Regions from separate parts of the Streptomyces sp. NPDC053673 genome, predicted to be linked through region 2. Evidence: riboswitches for the same ligand, from Rfam matches in the RefSeq annotation. Region 2 holds a riboswitch; each other region holds the start of a gene.
The links. Region 2 has a riboswitch for cobalamin ahead of metE (5-methyltetrahydropteroyltriglutamate--homocysteine S-methyltransferase). Riboswitches for the same ligand answer to the same signal wherever they lie in the genome.

Region 1 (5,218 bases), on a different contig from region 2:
CGAAGAAGTTCGTCAGCTCCTGGACGCCCTGGAGCTCCATGAAGGAGAACGGATTCTGCGAGCCGTAGACCGGGGCGAAGCCCAGCCGGGTGAGCCGCTGGTCGGCGACGCACTCCAGGTACTCGCGCATCGACTCGGTGTTCATGCCCGGCAGGCCGTCACCGCACAGATCGCGGCCGAACTGCAGCTCCGCCTCGACGGCCTCCCGCAGCATGTCGGTGACCTGCTGCTGGAGTTCGTCGTCGAAGAGCTCCGGCTCCTCCTTGCGGACCGTGTCCACGACCTCGAAGGCGAAGTTCATGTGCATCGTCTCGTCGCGGAACACCCAGTTCGTGCCGGTCGCCAGGCCGTGCAGCAGGCCCCGGGAGCGGAACCAGTACACGTACGCGAAGGCGCCGTAGAAGAACAGCCCCTCGATGCAGGCCGCGAAGCAGATCAGGTTCAGCAGGAAGCGGCGGCGGTCGGCCTTCGTCTCCAGCCGCTCGATCTTCTCGACCGAATCCATCCACTTGAAGCAGAACTGCGCCTTCTCGCGGATGGACGGGATGTTCTCGACCGCGTCGAAGGCGGCGGCGCGGTCCTCCGGGTTCGGGAGGTAGGTGTCCAGCAGCGTCAGATAGAACTGGACGTGCACGGCCTCCTCGAAGAGCTGCCGCGACAGGTACAGCCGCGCCTCGGGGGAGTTGATGTGCTTGTAGAGCGTCAGCACCAGGTTGTTCGCGACGATCGAGTCGCCGGTCGCGAAGAAGGCGACCAGACGGCCGATCAGGTGCTGCTCACCGGCGGAGAGCTTGGCGAGGTCGGCGACGTCGGAGTGGAGGTCGACCTCCTCCACGGTCCACGTGTTCTTGATCGCGTCTCGGTAGCGCTCGTAGAAGTCCGGGTAGCGCATGGGGCGGAGGGTCAGTTCGAAGCCCGGGTCGAGAAGATTCTTCTCGGCCTTGCTGTCGTTCGCGGTGGTCATTACTGGCAAGCCTCGCAGGACTCGGGGTTCTCAAGGGAGCAGGCGATCGCGTCGGCGTCGGGGGCCGCCTGCTGTACGGGGATGGGGGTGGCGGCGGTCGCGGTGCCGGACGCGGCCCGGGCGATCCGGGTCGCCGGGCGGGAGCGCAGGTAGTACGTCGTCTTCAGGCCCTGCTTCCAGGCATACGCGTACATCGAGGAGAGCTTGCCGATGGTCGGCGTCTCCATGAAGAGGTTCAGCGACTGCGACTGGTCCAGGAACGGCGTGCGGGCGGCGGCCATGTCGATGAGGCCGCGCTGCGGGATCTCCCACGCCGTGCGGTACAGCTCGCGCACATCCGCCGGGATCCAGTTCAGGCCCTGCACGGAGCCGCTGGAGTCGCGCAGCGCCTCACGGGTCTGCGCGTCCCACACGCCCAGCTTCTTCAGGTCGTCCACCAGGTAGGAGTTGACCTGCAGGAACTCGCCGGACAGGGTCTCGCGCTTGAAGAGGTTGGAGACCTGCGGCTCGATGCACTCGTACACGCCCGCGATCGAGGCGATGGTCGCGGTCGGCGCGATGGCGAGGAGGAGCGAGTTGCGCATCCCGGTCCCGGCGATCCGGGCGCGCAGCGCTGCCCAGCGCTCGGGCCAGTTGAGCTCCACGGCAGCGCCGTAGTGATCGGGGTGCAGCACACCGCGCGCCGCGCGGGTCTGCTCCCAGGCGGGCAGCGGGCCGCTGCGCTCCGCGAGGTCGCAGGACGCCTCGTACGCCGCCAGCATGATCCGCTCGGCGATCCGCGTCGACAGGGCCCGGGCCTCGGCCGAGTCGAACGGCATCCGCAGCTTGAAGAAGACGTCCTGGAGACCCATCGCGCCCAGGCCCACCGGGCGCCACTTGGCGTTGGAGCGGCCGGCCTGCTCGGTCGGGTAGAAGTTGATGTCGACGACCCGGTCGAGGAAGGTCACGGCGGTACGGACGGTCTCGTCCAGCCGCTCCCAGGCGATCTCCGGGCCGTCGGCTCCCTCTTCGACGAAGGCGCCGAGGTTGACCGAACCGAGGTTGCAGACCGCCGTCTCGCCGTCGTTCGTGACCTCGATGATCTCGGTGCAGAGGTTGGAGGAGTGGACGACCGTGCCGGGCTCGGCGGTCTGGTTCGCGGTCCGGTTCGAGGCGTCCTTGAACGTCATCCAGCCGTTGCCGGTCTGGGCGAGGGTGCGCATCATGCGGCCGTAGAGGTCACGGGCCGGGATCGTCCTGCGCGCGAGCCCGGCGGCCTCCGCCTTGCGGTACGCGGCGTCGAAGTCGTCGCCCCACAGGTCGACCAGTTCGGGCACGTCGGCCGGTGAGAACAGCGACCACTCGGCGTCCGCGTTCACCCGGCGCATGAACTCGTCGGGGATCCAGTGCGCCAGGTTGAGGTTGTGCGTACGGCGCGCCTCCTCGCCCGTGTTGTCGCGCAGCTCCAGGAACTCCTCGATGTCCGCGTGCCAGGTCTCCAGGTAGACGCAGGCCGCGCCCTTGCGGCGGCCGCCCTGGTTCACGGCGGCGACCGAGGAGTCCAGCGTCCGCAGGAACGGCACGATGCCGTTGGAGTGGCCGTTGGTACCGCGGATCAGCGAACCGCGGGAGCGGATGCGGGAGTAGGAGAGGCCGATGCCGCCCGCGTGCTTCGACAGCCTCGCGACCTGGTGGTAGCGGTCGTAGATGGAGTCCAGCTCGTCCAGCGGGGAGTCCAGCAGATAGCAGGACGACATCTGGGGGTGGCGCGTTCCGGAGTTGAAGAGGGTGGGGGAGGACGGCAGGTAGTCCAGCCGGCTCATCATCCCGTACAGCGCGGCGACTTCGTCGAGGGCCCGGACCGAGTCGTCCTCCGCCAGGCCGGCGGCCACGCGCAGCATGAACTGCTGCGGCGTCTCGATGACCTTGCGGGTGATCGGGTGCCGGAGGAGATAGCGGCTGTAGAGGGTGCGCAGGCCGAAGTAGCCGAAGCGGTCGTCGCCGGCGGGGTCGACGAGCGAGTCGAGGCGCCCGGCGTGGGTCTGCACGAACGCGGCTGTGCGGTCCGCGATCAGGCCCTCGCGGTGGCCGACGGCGACGGAGCCGGAGAAGGCGGCCGCCCCCTGTGAGGCTGCCTCCTCCGCGATGGTGAGGGTGAGCAGCCGGGCGGCGAGCCGTGAGTAGGCCGGGTCCTCCGAGATCAGGCCGGCGGCCGCTTCGGTGGCCAACTCGCGCAGTTCGGCCTCGTCCGAGCCCGCATGACGGCCCCGGAGCGCGGCGGCGGCGACGCGGCCCGGGTCGGTGTCGGGGAGATCGGCGGTGAGGTCGGTAAGGGTCCGCAGCAGCGCGGTACCTGGCCCGTCGGTGAGCTTCGTTGAAGCAGGATCGGGCGGCGCGATGGTCACGGGGTGCTCTCCCTCGCTCGGCTGGGGGCCGGCGGGGCGCAGGGGCACGGGCGCACACGTCTGAGAGCCGGTGCGCCGCGTCCACCGGCCTGTTCCGCGAGGCCCGGACGTGTCGGCACCCGGGCCGGACGGTCCGGGCGCGCTGTCGGCAGGTCCTCGGACTCGTGGGCACGTGGGTAGCACCGATTCACCGTTGCGGGACAGTTCCGGATTCGCACCGGATTCCCCTGCGGCGACAGCGAGATGAGCATACATGTGGGGGCGACTGGTTGCGGAACCCCCCACATGTTGTGTCGCGGCGGCTCCTGGAGCTCCAGGACGTCCGTCGGCGGGCTCACGCCTGGTACCGGCTCCCGGTCGCGCTCCGGCGCAGCGTGGATCACGGGAACGCCAACGGGCCGCCGCTTCCCGCAGGGGAACACGGCGGCCCGTCGGCGCATCGCTCAGCAGCAGCGGAACCCCTCGCGGGGGTCGGCCTCCCTGGCGTCCATGCGGCTGCGCTCGAACTCGCGGCGTGACATCACCTTCGCGCCCGGGTCGTGGGATCTGGTGTGGGCGACGTAGCGGTCGTACACCGACTCGCCCGACACCTCTCGCACGTACCAGCGGACCCAGTCCACCGCGCGCCGCAGGCCGCTCACCGCTGTCATACCTGCCACGGTACTCACGCCGTGCCGCTTCCCGCAGCCTCGCGGTCCGCGCCTGCGGCTCCGACGGCCGCGAGCTCCGCCTTCTCCTCCTTGGTCGTGATCAGTCCGGCGGGCGCGACGAGCTTCGACTCCACGTACGGGACCTCGGCGAGACGGATGCCCGCAGGGTTGCGGATCGCCTTGATGCAGACCCTGGCCGCGTCCGCGAGGACGATCACGATGAGGATGGCGAAGAGCGCCGCGAGGAAGCCGTCGACGGTCGAGTTGGTGACGACGGTGTGCATGTCGTCCATCGACTTCGCCGGCGGCAGCACCTTGTCGGCGTCGATGCCCGCCTGGTACTTGTCGCGCTGGGCGAAGAAGCCCACCTTCGGGTCGCCGGAGAAGATCTTCTGCCAGCTCGCGGTGAGGGTGACCGAGGCGTCCCAGGCCAGCGGAACGGCCGTCACCCAGGCCCACTTGAGACGCCCGGACTTGACCAGCAGCGTGGTGCAGACGGCGAGCGCGACGGCCGCCAGCAGCTGGTTGGCGATGCCGAAGAGCGGGAAGAGCTGGTTGATGCCGCCGAGCGGGTCGTGCACGCCGACCCAGAGGAAGTAGCCCCAGCCGCCGACGACGACCGCGCTCGCGAACCAGACACCCGGCTTCCAGCTGACCTGCTTCATCGGCTTGTAGAGGTTGCCCAGTGTGTCCTGGAGCATGAAGCGCCCCACCCGGGTGCCGGCGTCGACCGTGGTGAGGATGAAGAGCGCCTCGAACATGATGGCGAAGTGGTACCAGAAGGCCTTCATCCCGGCGCCGCCCACCACCGCGGAGAAGATGTCCGACATGCCCAGCGCGAAGGTCGGCGCACCGCCGGTGCGCGAGAGCAGGCTCGCTTCCTCGACGTCCTTCGCGGCCTGTGTCAGCTGCTCGGGGGTGACGGTGAAGCCGAGGTTGGCGACCGCCTGGGAGGCGGAGTCCACCGTGGTGCCGAGGACACCGGCGGGTGAGTTGACCGCGAAGTAGAGACCGGGGTCGAGGATGCAGGCGCAGATCATCGCCATGACCGCGACGAAGGACTCGGTCAGCATCGCGCCGTAGCCGATCATCCGGATCTGGGTCTCCTTCTGGATCATCTTCGGGGTGGTGCCCGAGGAGACCAGGGAGTGGAAGCCGGAGAGCGCGCCGCAGGCGATGGTGATGAAGACGAACGGGAACAGCGAGCCCGCGAAGACCGG
Region 2 (5,218 bases):
GGCCACCGCGTGGCCGGAGACCGCCGCGATGACGGGCTTGCCGAGCCGCATCCGGGTGGGGCCCATCGGCCCGTCACCGTCGGCGAGGACCTTGTTTCCGCGTGGCGTGCCGATGGCCTTGAGATCGGCGCCGGCGCAGAAGGTACCGCCCTCGCCCCACAGCACGGCGACGGCCGCGTCAGGGTCGGCGTCGAATTCACGGAAGGCCTCGGCGAGTCGGGCGGCGGTCGGGCCGTCGACGGCGTTACGGACCTCGGGGCGGCTGAGGATCACCGTGAGCACGGGGCCCTCGCGCTCGATCCGCACCGCAGGGTTCTCGCTCATCGTTCGCCTTCCCACAGGGGTCGACCGCCGCCCGGGGAGGAATCCCCGGGCCGCGAGTACCGGATGGTCCCGACGAAAGCTAGTGCCCCTCCCGGCAAGCTTTGCCCGGTCGCGGCACTAGTGGGCCCGGGCACCCCGGAGCCAGCCTCATCCGCTGTCCCGGGCAGCCGGGCACCTGGGCGGCCTCGCCGCGCCGGGTGTCGCTGCGTACGTACAGAGTTGCTGCGTGACCGCCTCGCCGAGCGGTCCCACTCCGGCGCTGGTCGGGGGTGTGCCGGGCCGGGCACGCACATCGGTGCCCGGCCCCGGCACGGAGTGGGCTCAGGATGCCGGTGCGGAGAGGTCCGTCCGGATCTCACGGGCCGCTGCGACGAGGTTGTCGAGTGACGCCCGGGTCTCCGGCCAGCCGCGGGTCTTGAGGCCGCAGTCGGGATTGACCCACAGCCGCTCCGCCGGGATGGCCTCGAGTCCCTTGCGGAGCAGGGCCCCCGCGTCGGCGGCGCCAGGGACGCGTGGCGAGTGGATGTCGTACACACCGGGGCCGACCTCGCGCGGATAGCCGGCGATGGCGAGTTCACCGGCGACCTGCATATGGGAGCGGGCGGCCTCCAGGCTGATGACATCGGCGTCGAGGTCGTCGATGGCCTGGAGGATGTCACCGAACTCGGCGTAGCACATATGGGTGTGGATCTGGGTGTCCGGGCGCACCCCGCTGGTGGTGAGGCGGAACGCCTCGGTCGCCCATGTGAGATAGCGGGCCCGGTCCGCGGCGCGCAGCGGCAGCGTCTCGCGCAGGGCGGGTTCGTCGACCTGGATGACGGAGGTTCCCGCCGCTTCGAGGTCGTCGACCTCGTCCCGCAGGGCGAGGGCGACCTGGCGTGCGGTGTCCCCGAGCGGCTGGTCGTCGCGGACGAAGGACCAGGCGAGCATGGTGACCGGGCCGGTGAGCATGCCCTTGACCGGTCGGTCGGTGAGTGACTGCGCGAAGCGGGTCCAGCGCAGGGTCATCGGTTCGGGGCGGGAGATGTCGCCGGCGAGGATCGGCGGGCGGACGCAGCGGGTGCCGTACGACTGGACCCAGCCGTGCCGGGTGGCGATGTAGCCGGTGAGCCGCTCGGCGAAGTACTGCACCATGTCGTTGCGTTCGGGCTCACCGTGCACCAGGACGTCGATTCCGGCCTTCTCCTGGAAGGAGATGACCTCGCGGATCTCGGCCTCGATGCGCTCCTCGTAGCCGGCGGTGTCGATACGCCCGGCGCGCAGATCGGCACGGGCGGTGCGCAGTTCGCCGGTCTGGGGGAACGATCCGATGGTGGTCGTCGGCAGCAGCGGCAGCGCGAGGTGGGCGCGCTGGGCGGCGGCCCGCTCCGGATACGGCTGCGCGCGGCGGCCGTCCGCGTCGGTGACAGCTGCCGCCCGGGCGCGCACCGCCGGGTCGCGGGTGATCGCCGAGCCCGCACGGGAAGCCAGATCGGCCCGGTTCGCGGCCAGCTCCGCCGCGATCGTGTCCGTGCCCTGCGCGAGACCACGGGCCAGGGTGACGATCTCGGCGGTCTTCTGGCGGGCGAAGGCGAGCCAGCGGGCGATCTGTGGATCGATGTCGTGCTCGACGGTGCTGTCCAGCGGCACATGCAGAAGCGAGCAGGAGGCGGACACATCGACCCGGTCGGCGAGACCGAGCAGGGTACCCAGGGTGGCGAGCGAGGCCGAGAGGTCGTTGATCCATACGTTGCGGCCGTCGACGACTCCGGCGACCAGGCGCTTGCCGGGCAGCCCGCCGGCCGCGGCGAGTTCGCCGAGGTTCGCGGCGGCCGGGCCGGTGAAATCGAGGGCGAGACCGTCGACGGGAGCCTTGGCCAGGACCGGCAGTGCTTCGCCGAGCCGGTCGAAGTAGGAGGCGACCAGCAGCCTGGGCCGGTCGCTGAGGCCGCCGAGGGCGCGGTAGGCGCGGGCGGCGGCGTCCAGTTCGGCGGGGGTGCGGTCCTGGACGAGGGCGGGCTCGTCCAGCTGCACCCACTCGGCCCCGGCGGCCCGCAGATCGGCGAGTACCTCGGCGTACACCGGCAGCAGCCGGTCCAGCAGTGTCAGCGGCTCGAAGCCGTCGTCGACGCCGGGAGCGGGCTTGGCCAGCAGCAGGTACGTGACCGGGCCGACGAGCACGGGGCGGGCGCGGTGGCCGAGTGCGAGCGCCTCCCTGAACTCGGCGACCTGCCTGGCCGGATCGGCGGAGAACACGGTGCCGGGGCCGAGCTCGGGGACGAGGTAGTGGTAGTTGGTGTCGAACCACTTGGTCATCTCCAGCGGCGCCGCGTCCTGGGTGCCGCGTGCCATCGCGAAATAGCCGTCCAGGGCGTCTGCCTCGACGGCGGCACGGTGGCGGGCGGGGATCGCGCCGACCATCACGCTGGTGTCCAGGACGTGGTCGTAGTACGAGAAGTCACCGGTCGGCATCTCGTGGACACCGGCCTCTGCGAGCTGCCGCCAGTGGGTGCGGCGCAGGTCCGCGGCGGTGTCCCGGAGGGCGTCCGCGGTGACGCGGCCCTTCCAGTAGCCCTCGATCGCCTTCTTCAGTTCCCGGTTCCGGCCCTGCCGGGGGTAGCCGTACACGGTGGCCCGTGCTCCCGTGGCTGCGGACTTGCTGGTCACGGAACTCTCCTTCGCGAGCGTGTCTCCGATACGACCCCGGGACGGGTCGAGGGCGCGAAGGAACGGCGACCGGGCGGCCGGGTGTTGCCCGTTCCGCCTGGTGTGTGCGCCGACCCGCCCTCGAGGTCACCGGGATCTCCGCACGCGTACGTCGCGGGCGGGCAACGGGCAGGTCTTCGGACTCGCGGGCACGTCTGCCGGTTTCCCGGCGGACATCTACTGGCCGTCGCTTCCCAGACCCGGCCGGGCCCAGTGCGTATGACGGCGGTCGTTCCCGCTCACCGCTGCGGGGCAGTCCCGGATTCCCACCGGGTTCCCTCTTACGACGCTCCTGTCCGGCTGACAGGGCGTACCAGCTGCACGGTCAGCGTAGGGGGTACGTGGGTGCGCGGACATCACTGTTCACATTCCGGAAGGTGATGCGCGGGTGCGGGTGGCCTGCATGCAGCAGACCGGCCGTCTTGCCGGCGGCCCCGGCCCAGGGGTTGACCGGGGCCGCCGGGGGGCAGCCAAGGGGAGAGGCTGCCCTAACAGAACACCGTGGGGCCGACGAGGAGGAGTGTCGTCCGCAGTGCCACCTGAAGTAAATATATTTACTGCCAAGTAAGCAAGGGCATGAAAAAATTCATGCACCTCTGGGTGTGAAAGTCCCTTCCGCAAGACCGCCGCCCGGCCCCGCCGGCGTCAGTCCTCCAGGAAGAAATCGTGCTGCTCAGCGGCCTGCTCGTACTGCTCGAGACGCATCTGCGTACGCTCGGGATCGGCATCGGCCATGGCCTGGAGGATGGCCGCCGACAGCACCCCCGGCGCCGCGTACGAGTCGAAGACCAGACGTGATCCGGTGGCGGCCGTGAACGCGACATCGGCCTCGTCGACCAGTGGCCCCATCGTCAGGTCCGTGATCAGTGCGGTGCGCAGGCCCGCACTGCGTGCGGCCCGCATCGCCGCCAGCGTCTCCTTGGCGTGCCGCGGCATCGCGAACGCCAGCACCCACGTGCCGCCCGCCTCCCGGGACTGCAGCAGCGCGTCGTAGGCCACGCTCCCCCCGCGCGAGACCAGACGCACGTCCGGATGGATCCGCCTCGCCCCGTACGCGAAGTACTCCGCGAGCGACGAGGAGATCCGCAGGCCGAGAACCGTCAGCGGGACCGACCGGGCGAGCTCCCGGCCGACGTCGAGCACCTTGCCCGTGTCGGCGAACACACGGCGCAGGCCCTCCAGACTGCCGATCTCGGCGTCGACGGCCGCCTGCAGTTCGTTGCGGCGGTCCTCCCCCGTGTCCACCGACCCGGCGACCGCGCTCAGCGCGATGGGCTGCAGCGCCTCCCGCAGCGCCGGGAATCCGCTGAACCCCACCGACGACGCGAACCGCGTCACCGACGGCTGGCTCACCCCCACCCGGTCCGCGAGATCCGTGATCGACAAGAAGGCGGCCTCGGTGAGGTGGTCGATGATGTACTGCGCGATCCGCCGCTGCCCGGGAGACAGCCGATGCCCGCCGAACAGAGCACGGACCCTCTCCACAGGCGTCGGCTCCGCATCGGGAGACTGCCTTCCCGGCGTGATCGCAGACGCCTGCGCGCGCGCCTGCTGATCTGATGGCACGGTGTGCCTCCTTCGCATCCCACTTGGGTTCAACATAGCTCACGCACCGTGGTCGCCCACGGGAACCGTCGGCCACTGTCCGGCTGGTGGGACAGCCCCGTACGCGGCTGCCGACTGCGGCGGCCGTGCGGCGAGTTCGGGGACGGCTGAGCGGAACAACCGGCAGTCGTGCGGGAAGGCCCCGACCCGGTCGGCACTTGCCGGGGCCGGAGCCTTCCCTGAGGCGGGACGCGCGCTCAGCGCATGGGACCGATGTCCGGGCCGCCGCGCGCGGAGGCCCGAGTGCGGCGGAGGCCGCCGACGCGGCGCTCGGCCACGGCCGCCATGGCCAGACCGAGCAGCAGCGCCACGACGCCGACGATGACGTTGCTGACGATGCTGCGGGCCGTCGCGACGTTACCGGCGACGACCCAGGGGGAGATGATCGTCCAGGCTCCGATGGCTATGGCGCACCAGGCCTGGGAGTGGGTCCGCTCGTAGGCCGAGCCGAACCCGCCCATGCACAGGGCATAGGCGACACCGGTGATCAGGTTGCACACGGCCAGCGTGGTGAGGCCGTTGAACCCGGCGATCCACGGAGAAGCCGCCAGGTACAGGCCCGTGAGGAGGGCCAGCGTCTCTATCGCCTGCGCGCGAGGCGTCG
Region 3 (5,218 bases), on a different contig from region 2:
CGCCCGGCGCACCGCCGGGAAGGTCCGCCCCAGCTTCATCACCACCGCGGAGTCGGTCGAGGCGAGACGGGCCGTCAGCTCCTCCTCGGGCAGCGTGCCCGGGATGATCGTCAGCACCTCCTCGGCCTCCACGAGCGGCTGTCCGAGCCGGGCCGCGGCCGCGCTGACCGACGTGACCCCGGGGATCACCTCGGTCGGGTACCGGTGGGCCAGCCGCTTGTGCATGTGCTGGTACGAGCCGTAGAAGAGCGGGTCGCCCTCCGCGAGCACGGCCACGGTCCGCCCCGCGTCGAGATGCGCCGCGAGCCGCTCCGCGGCCTCCTCGTAGAAGTCGTTGAGCGCGCCGCGGTAGCCGCCGGGGTGATCGGTGGTCTCGACCGTGACCGGGTACATCAGCCGCTCTTCGATGTGGTCGGAGCGCAGGTGCTTCGCCACGATCGAGCGCGCGATGGAACGGCCGTGCCTGGCGCTGTGGTACGCCACGACGTCCGCCTCGGCGATGACCTCCACCGCGCGCAGGGTCATCAACGACGGATCGCCGGGCCCCAGCCCGACGCCGTAGAGCTTCCCGGTCACGTCGCTCACTCCGCCTCACTCGCTATCGCGTTGATCGCTGCCGCGGCCATGGCGCTGCCGCCGCGCCGCCCGCGCACCACCAGGTGCTCCAGGCCCGAACCGTGCACGGCGAGCGCGTCCTTGGACTCGGCCGCGCCGATGAATCCGACCGGCACGCCGATGACGGCGGCCGGGCGGGGCGCGCCCTCCTCGATCATCTCCAGGAGCCGGAAGAGCGCGGTGGGCGCGTTACCCACGGCGACGACCGCGCCGTCGAGACGGTCGCGCCACAGCTCCAGCGCGGCCGCGCTGCGCGTCGTACCGAGTTCGGCGGCGAGCGCGGGCACGGACGGGTCGGAGAGCGTGCATATCACGTCGTTGTCCGCGGGCAGCCGCTTGCGGGTGACACCGCTGGCGACCATCTGGGCGTCGCAGAGGATGGGTGCGCCGGCACGTAGGGCCGCGCGTGCGCGGGCCACCACGCCGGGCGAGTAGGCGAGATCGCGGACGAGGTCGGTCATGCCGCAGGCGTGGATCATCCGCACGGCGACCTGGCTGACGTCGGCGGGCAGCGCGGCGAGATCGGCCTCGGCGCGGATCGTGGCAAAGGACTGGCGGTAGATCTCCGCGCCGTCCTTCTCGTAGTCGAACACTGTGCTCTCGCTCATCTCGTGACGGTCTTCGTGGCGGTCGTCGGGACGGTCGTCGGGAGGGGCGTGGCCCGTGCCACCGCGACAGCGTCGGCCAGCCCCCGGTCTGTCGGTACGTCGGTCGGCCCGCCGACCGGTACGCCGGCGCCGAGCACGGTCACCCGGTACGTGCCGTCCGCCGTGGCCAGGACGTCCACGTACTCCCCGTGCGGATGTCCGCACCGCCGCTCGCAGCCGGACCAGTACACGGGCAGGCCGCCCCGGCCGGGTGCCGCGTCGGTCCGCACGTCGGCCAGCGACTTGGCGCATCCGGGCCGGCCGGTGCAGGCGCCGACGCCGTACCAGGGGGAGTCGGCGCCGGTGATCAGCCCGGCCTCGCCGAGCTGCGCGAGCCGCGCCTCGGCCGCCGCGCGGTCGGCGAACCCGGGCACGACGACTCCGCGCCACGGCGTGAGCCGTACCTCGTCCGCGGGCGCGGGGAGCAGCGCGCGGACCTGCGCGACGGTGAGCCGTCCGAGCGGGGCGGCGACGGAGAGGGCCCAGCCGCCGGGCCCTTCTACGACCCCGGGCACGGGTTCCGCCTCACGGCCGAAGGCCGTACGGGGGTCCGGGGGCTTGCTCCCCACGTGGCGGAGCCGCACATCGACACAGCCGGGAAGGGGCGGAGCGGGGAAAGCTTCCGCGGCGACGCCCGCCCGTTCCAGATGCGCCCCCACGGCAATGTCCTGCCCACCGGGCAGCTCCCGCACCCGCCACGCCCCCGTGCCCGCCGCGACCGCCGCCGCGAGGAAGGCTTCCGCGGCGGCGAGGGCCGCGCGCGGGGCATCGGCAGCGCGGATGCGAAACGCCTGGTCCCCGACGCGTACGAGCGCCGAGCCGCCCGTCTCTGCGAGCAAGGTCACATCCGCACCGAGGCCCGCCACGTCCCCGCGCCCGTCGTCCAGGGCGAACAGGAACCGCCCGGACAGCCCGGCCGCCCCGTCGCTCGCGCACAGCAGCACGTCCAGTTCGCGCGCCCACAACTGGACGTCGCCGTAACCGAGTCCGTCGAGTCCGGCGAGCGGTGAGGCCAGCACGTTGCGTACCCGCTCGTGCGTGTCCGAGGGCAACAGTCCGGCCTCCCGGAGCACTCCCGCGAGCTGCGCCCCGCACCCCTCGCCGAGGCCGCGCAGTTCCGCGTTCCCACGGGAGGTGATGCTCAGCGCCCCGTCACCGAGCCGCTCCGCAGCATCGGCCAGGGCTTCGACCTGACGAGGCGTCAAGACGCCTGCGGGCAACCGGAGTCGGGCCAGCTGCCCGTCGTCCGCCGCGTGCAGCCGCAGCGCGCCCGGGCATGCGTCTCCCCGGTCCCGAATGCGGGGTTCGTCCCGGTCCGGGGGTGTTGGCGGTGTGGGCGGCATGGCGGCGAGCATACCTACGTCATTCCAGGTGGCCGCCCTGTCGGCAAGGGCCAGCCTCTACTATGCAGAAAGGCAAGGGGTCCCAGGGCCCTGGGGAGGAAGCCCGGTGAGAATCCGGCGCGGTCCCGCCACTGTGAGCCGGGCCCTCGGGACCCGGCGAGTCAGGAACTCCCGCCGTCCTACGACCACCCGGGGCGCGGACACCCCGAGGAAGGCCTGCGCACGCGATGACGCACGCGACGATCCTGCTGCTGTCGACTTCTGACACCGACCTGCTCAGCGCCCGCGCGGCCGACGGCAACGACGGCCCGGTGGCGTACCGCTTGGCCAATCCCTCCCGGCTCCCGCTCGACGAGCTGCCGGCGCTCCTCGACGGCACCGACCTCGTCGTCGTACGGCTCCTCGGCGGTATCCGCGCCTGGCAGGAGGGTCTGGACCAGCTGCTGGCCCAGGACCGGCCCGTGGTCGTCCTCACCGGCGAACAGGCCCCCGACGCCCAGCTGATGGAGGCCTCCACCGTCCCGGTCGGGATCGCCGCCGAGGCGCACGCCTACCTCGCGCACGGCGGTCCGGACAATCTGGAGCAGCTCGCCCGTTTCCTGTCGGACACGGTCCTGCTCACCGGTCATGGCTTCGAGCCCCCGGCCCCGGCGCCGACCTGGGGCCACCTGGACCGTGAGGCGAAGAGCACCACCGGCCCCACCGGCCCCACCATCGCCGTGCTCTACTACCGCGCCCACCACATGAGCGGGAACACCGCCTTCGTCGGTGCCCTCTGCGACGCCGTCGAGGACGCGGGCGGCCGGGCCCTCCCCCTCTACGTGGCATCGCTGCGCGCCCCCGAGCCGGAGCTCCTCGAACAGCTCCGCGGCGCCGACGCCATCGTCACGACCGTCCTCGCCGCCGGCGGCACCAGGCCCGCCGAGGCACAGGCCGGCGGTGACGACGAGTCCTGGGACGCGGGCGCGCTCGCCGCGCTCGACGTGCCCGTCCTGCAGGCGCTGTGCCTGACCGGGTCGCGCAGCAGCTGGGAGGAGAACGACGAGGGCCTGTCCCCGTTGGACGCCGCCAGCCAGGTCGCGGTCCCGGAGTTCGACGGCCGCCTCATCACCGTCCCGTTCTCCTTCAAGGAGATCGACGAGGACGGCCTCCCGGCCTATGTCCCCGACCCCGAGCGCGCCGCCCGCGTCGCCGGGATCGCCGTACGCCACGCCCGTCTGCGCCACATCCCGAACGCCGAGAAGCGGCTCGCCCTCGTCCTGTCCGCGTACCCGACGAAGCACTCCCGCATCGGCAACGCCGTCGGCCTCGACACCCCCGCCTCCGCGGTCTCGCTGCTGCGCCGGCTCCGGGCGGAGGGCTACGACTTCGGTACGGAGGAGATCCCCGGCCTCGCGTCCGGCGACGGCGACGAGCTGATCTACGCGCTCATCGAGGCGGGCGGCCACGACCAGGACTGGCTCACCGAGGAGCAGCTCGCCCGCAATCCGGTCCGTATCCCGGCCGCCGACTACAAGCGCTGGTACGCGACCCTGCCGCAGGAACTGCGCGAGCACGTCGAGGAGCACTGGGGCCCGGCGCCCGGCGAGATGTTCCTGGACCGCTCCCGCAATCCCGAGGGCGACATCGTGCTGGCCGCCCTGCGCCGCGGCAATCTCCTCGTCGTCATCCAGCCGCCGCGCGGCTTCGGCGAGAACCCGATCGCGATCTACCACGACCCCGATCTGCCGCCCTCGCACCACTACCTCGCCGCCTACCGCTGGATCGCGGCCCGGCAGGACGACGGCGGTTTCGGCGCCGACGCGATGATCCACCTCGGCAAGCACGGCAACCTGGAGTGGCTGCCCGGCAAGAACGCGGGCCTGTCCGCCGCCTGTGCCCCCGACGCGGCGCTCGGCGACCTGCCGCTCGTCTACCCGTTCCTGGTCAACGACCCGGGTGAGGGCACCCAGGCCAAGCGCCGCGTGCACGCCACCCTCATCGACCATCTCGTCCCGCCGATGACCCGCGCCGACTCCTACGGCGACATCGCGCGCCTGGAGCAGCTGCTCGACGAGTACGCGCAGATCTCGTCGATGGACCCGGCGAAGCTCCCTGCCATCCGCGCCCAGATCTGGACCCTGATCCAGGCCGCGAAGCTCGACCACGACCTGGGGCTGGACGACCGGCCCGACGACGACGGCTTCGACGACTTCCTGCTCCACGTCGACGGCTGGCTCTGCGAGGTCAAGGACGCCCAGATCCGCGACGGTCTGCATGTGCTCGGCGGTGCGCCGACCGGACCCGAGCGCGTCAATCTCGTTCTGTCCATCCTCCGCGCCCGGCAGATCTGGGGCGGTACGACCGCCCTGCCCGGACTGCGTGAAGCCCTCGGCCTCGACGAGTCCGCCGCCACCCGCACCACCGCCGACGAGGCGGAGGCCGCGGCCCGCGCGCTGGTCGAGGCGATGGAGGAGGCCGACTGGGACCCGGCCGCCGTCGCCTCCGTGACCTCCGCGTCGGGGGGGTATGGACAGGCCGTCGCCGACATCCTCGACTTCGCCGCCCGTCAGGTCGTCCCGCGCCTCGCCGCCACCACCGACGAGCTCGACCACGCCGTCCACGCGCTGAACG

Region 1: it holds a riboswitch for cobalamin, as region 2 does, so the genes downstream of both, ACZ6ZQ_RS18050 (ribonucleoside-diphosphate reductase subunit alpha) here and metE (5-methyltetrahydropteroyltriglutamate--homocysteine S-methyltransferase) in region 2, are expected to answer to the same signal.
Region 3: it holds a riboswitch for cobalamin, as region 2 does, so the genes downstream of both, cobN (cobaltochelatase subunit CobN) here and metE (5-methyltetrahydropteroyltriglutamate--homocysteine S-methyltransferase) in region 2, are expected to answer to the same signal.

What each region holds. Positions count from the first base shown of each region.
Region 1 is NZ_JBVJKN010000011.1:68,362-73,579, forward strand. It holds gene ACZ6ZQ_RS18045 (ribonucleotide-diphosphate reductase subunit beta) at 1-964, opposite strand, end outside; gene ACZ6ZQ_RS18050 (ribonucleoside-diphosphate reductase subunit alpha) at 964-3,348, opposite strand; cobalamin riboswitch at 3,479-3,600, opposite strand; gene ACZ6ZQ_RS18055 (YbdD/YjiX family protein) at 3,792-3,998, opposite strand; gene ACZ6ZQ_RS18060 (carbon starvation CstA family protein) at 4,013-5,218, opposite strand, start outside.
Region 2 is NZ_JBVJKN010000012.1:101,153-106,370, reverse strand. It holds gene ACZ6ZQ_RS19150 (crotonase/enoyl-CoA hydratase family protein) at 1-324, opposite strand, end outside; gene metE (5-methyltetrahydropteroyltriglutamate--homocysteine S-methyltransferase) at 646-2,970, opposite strand; cobalamin riboswitch at 3,121-3,342, opposite strand; gene ACZ6ZQ_RS19140 (MurR/RpiR family transcriptional regulator) at 3,655-4,575, opposite strand; gene ACZ6ZQ_RS19135 (SPW repeat protein) at 4,812-5,218, opposite strand, start outside.
Region 3 is NZ_JBVJKN010000058.1:19,766-24,983, reverse strand. It holds gene ACZ6ZQ_RS37365 (precorrin-2 C(20)-methyltransferase) at 1-576, opposite strand, end outside; gene ACZ6ZQ_RS37360 (precorrin-8X methylmutase) at 582-1,223, opposite strand; gene ACZ6ZQ_RS37355 (cobalamin biosynthesis protein CobG) at 1,220-2,617, opposite strand; cobalamin riboswitch at 2,662-2,795, shown strand; gene cobN (cobaltochelatase subunit CobN) at 2,833-5,218, shown strand, end outside.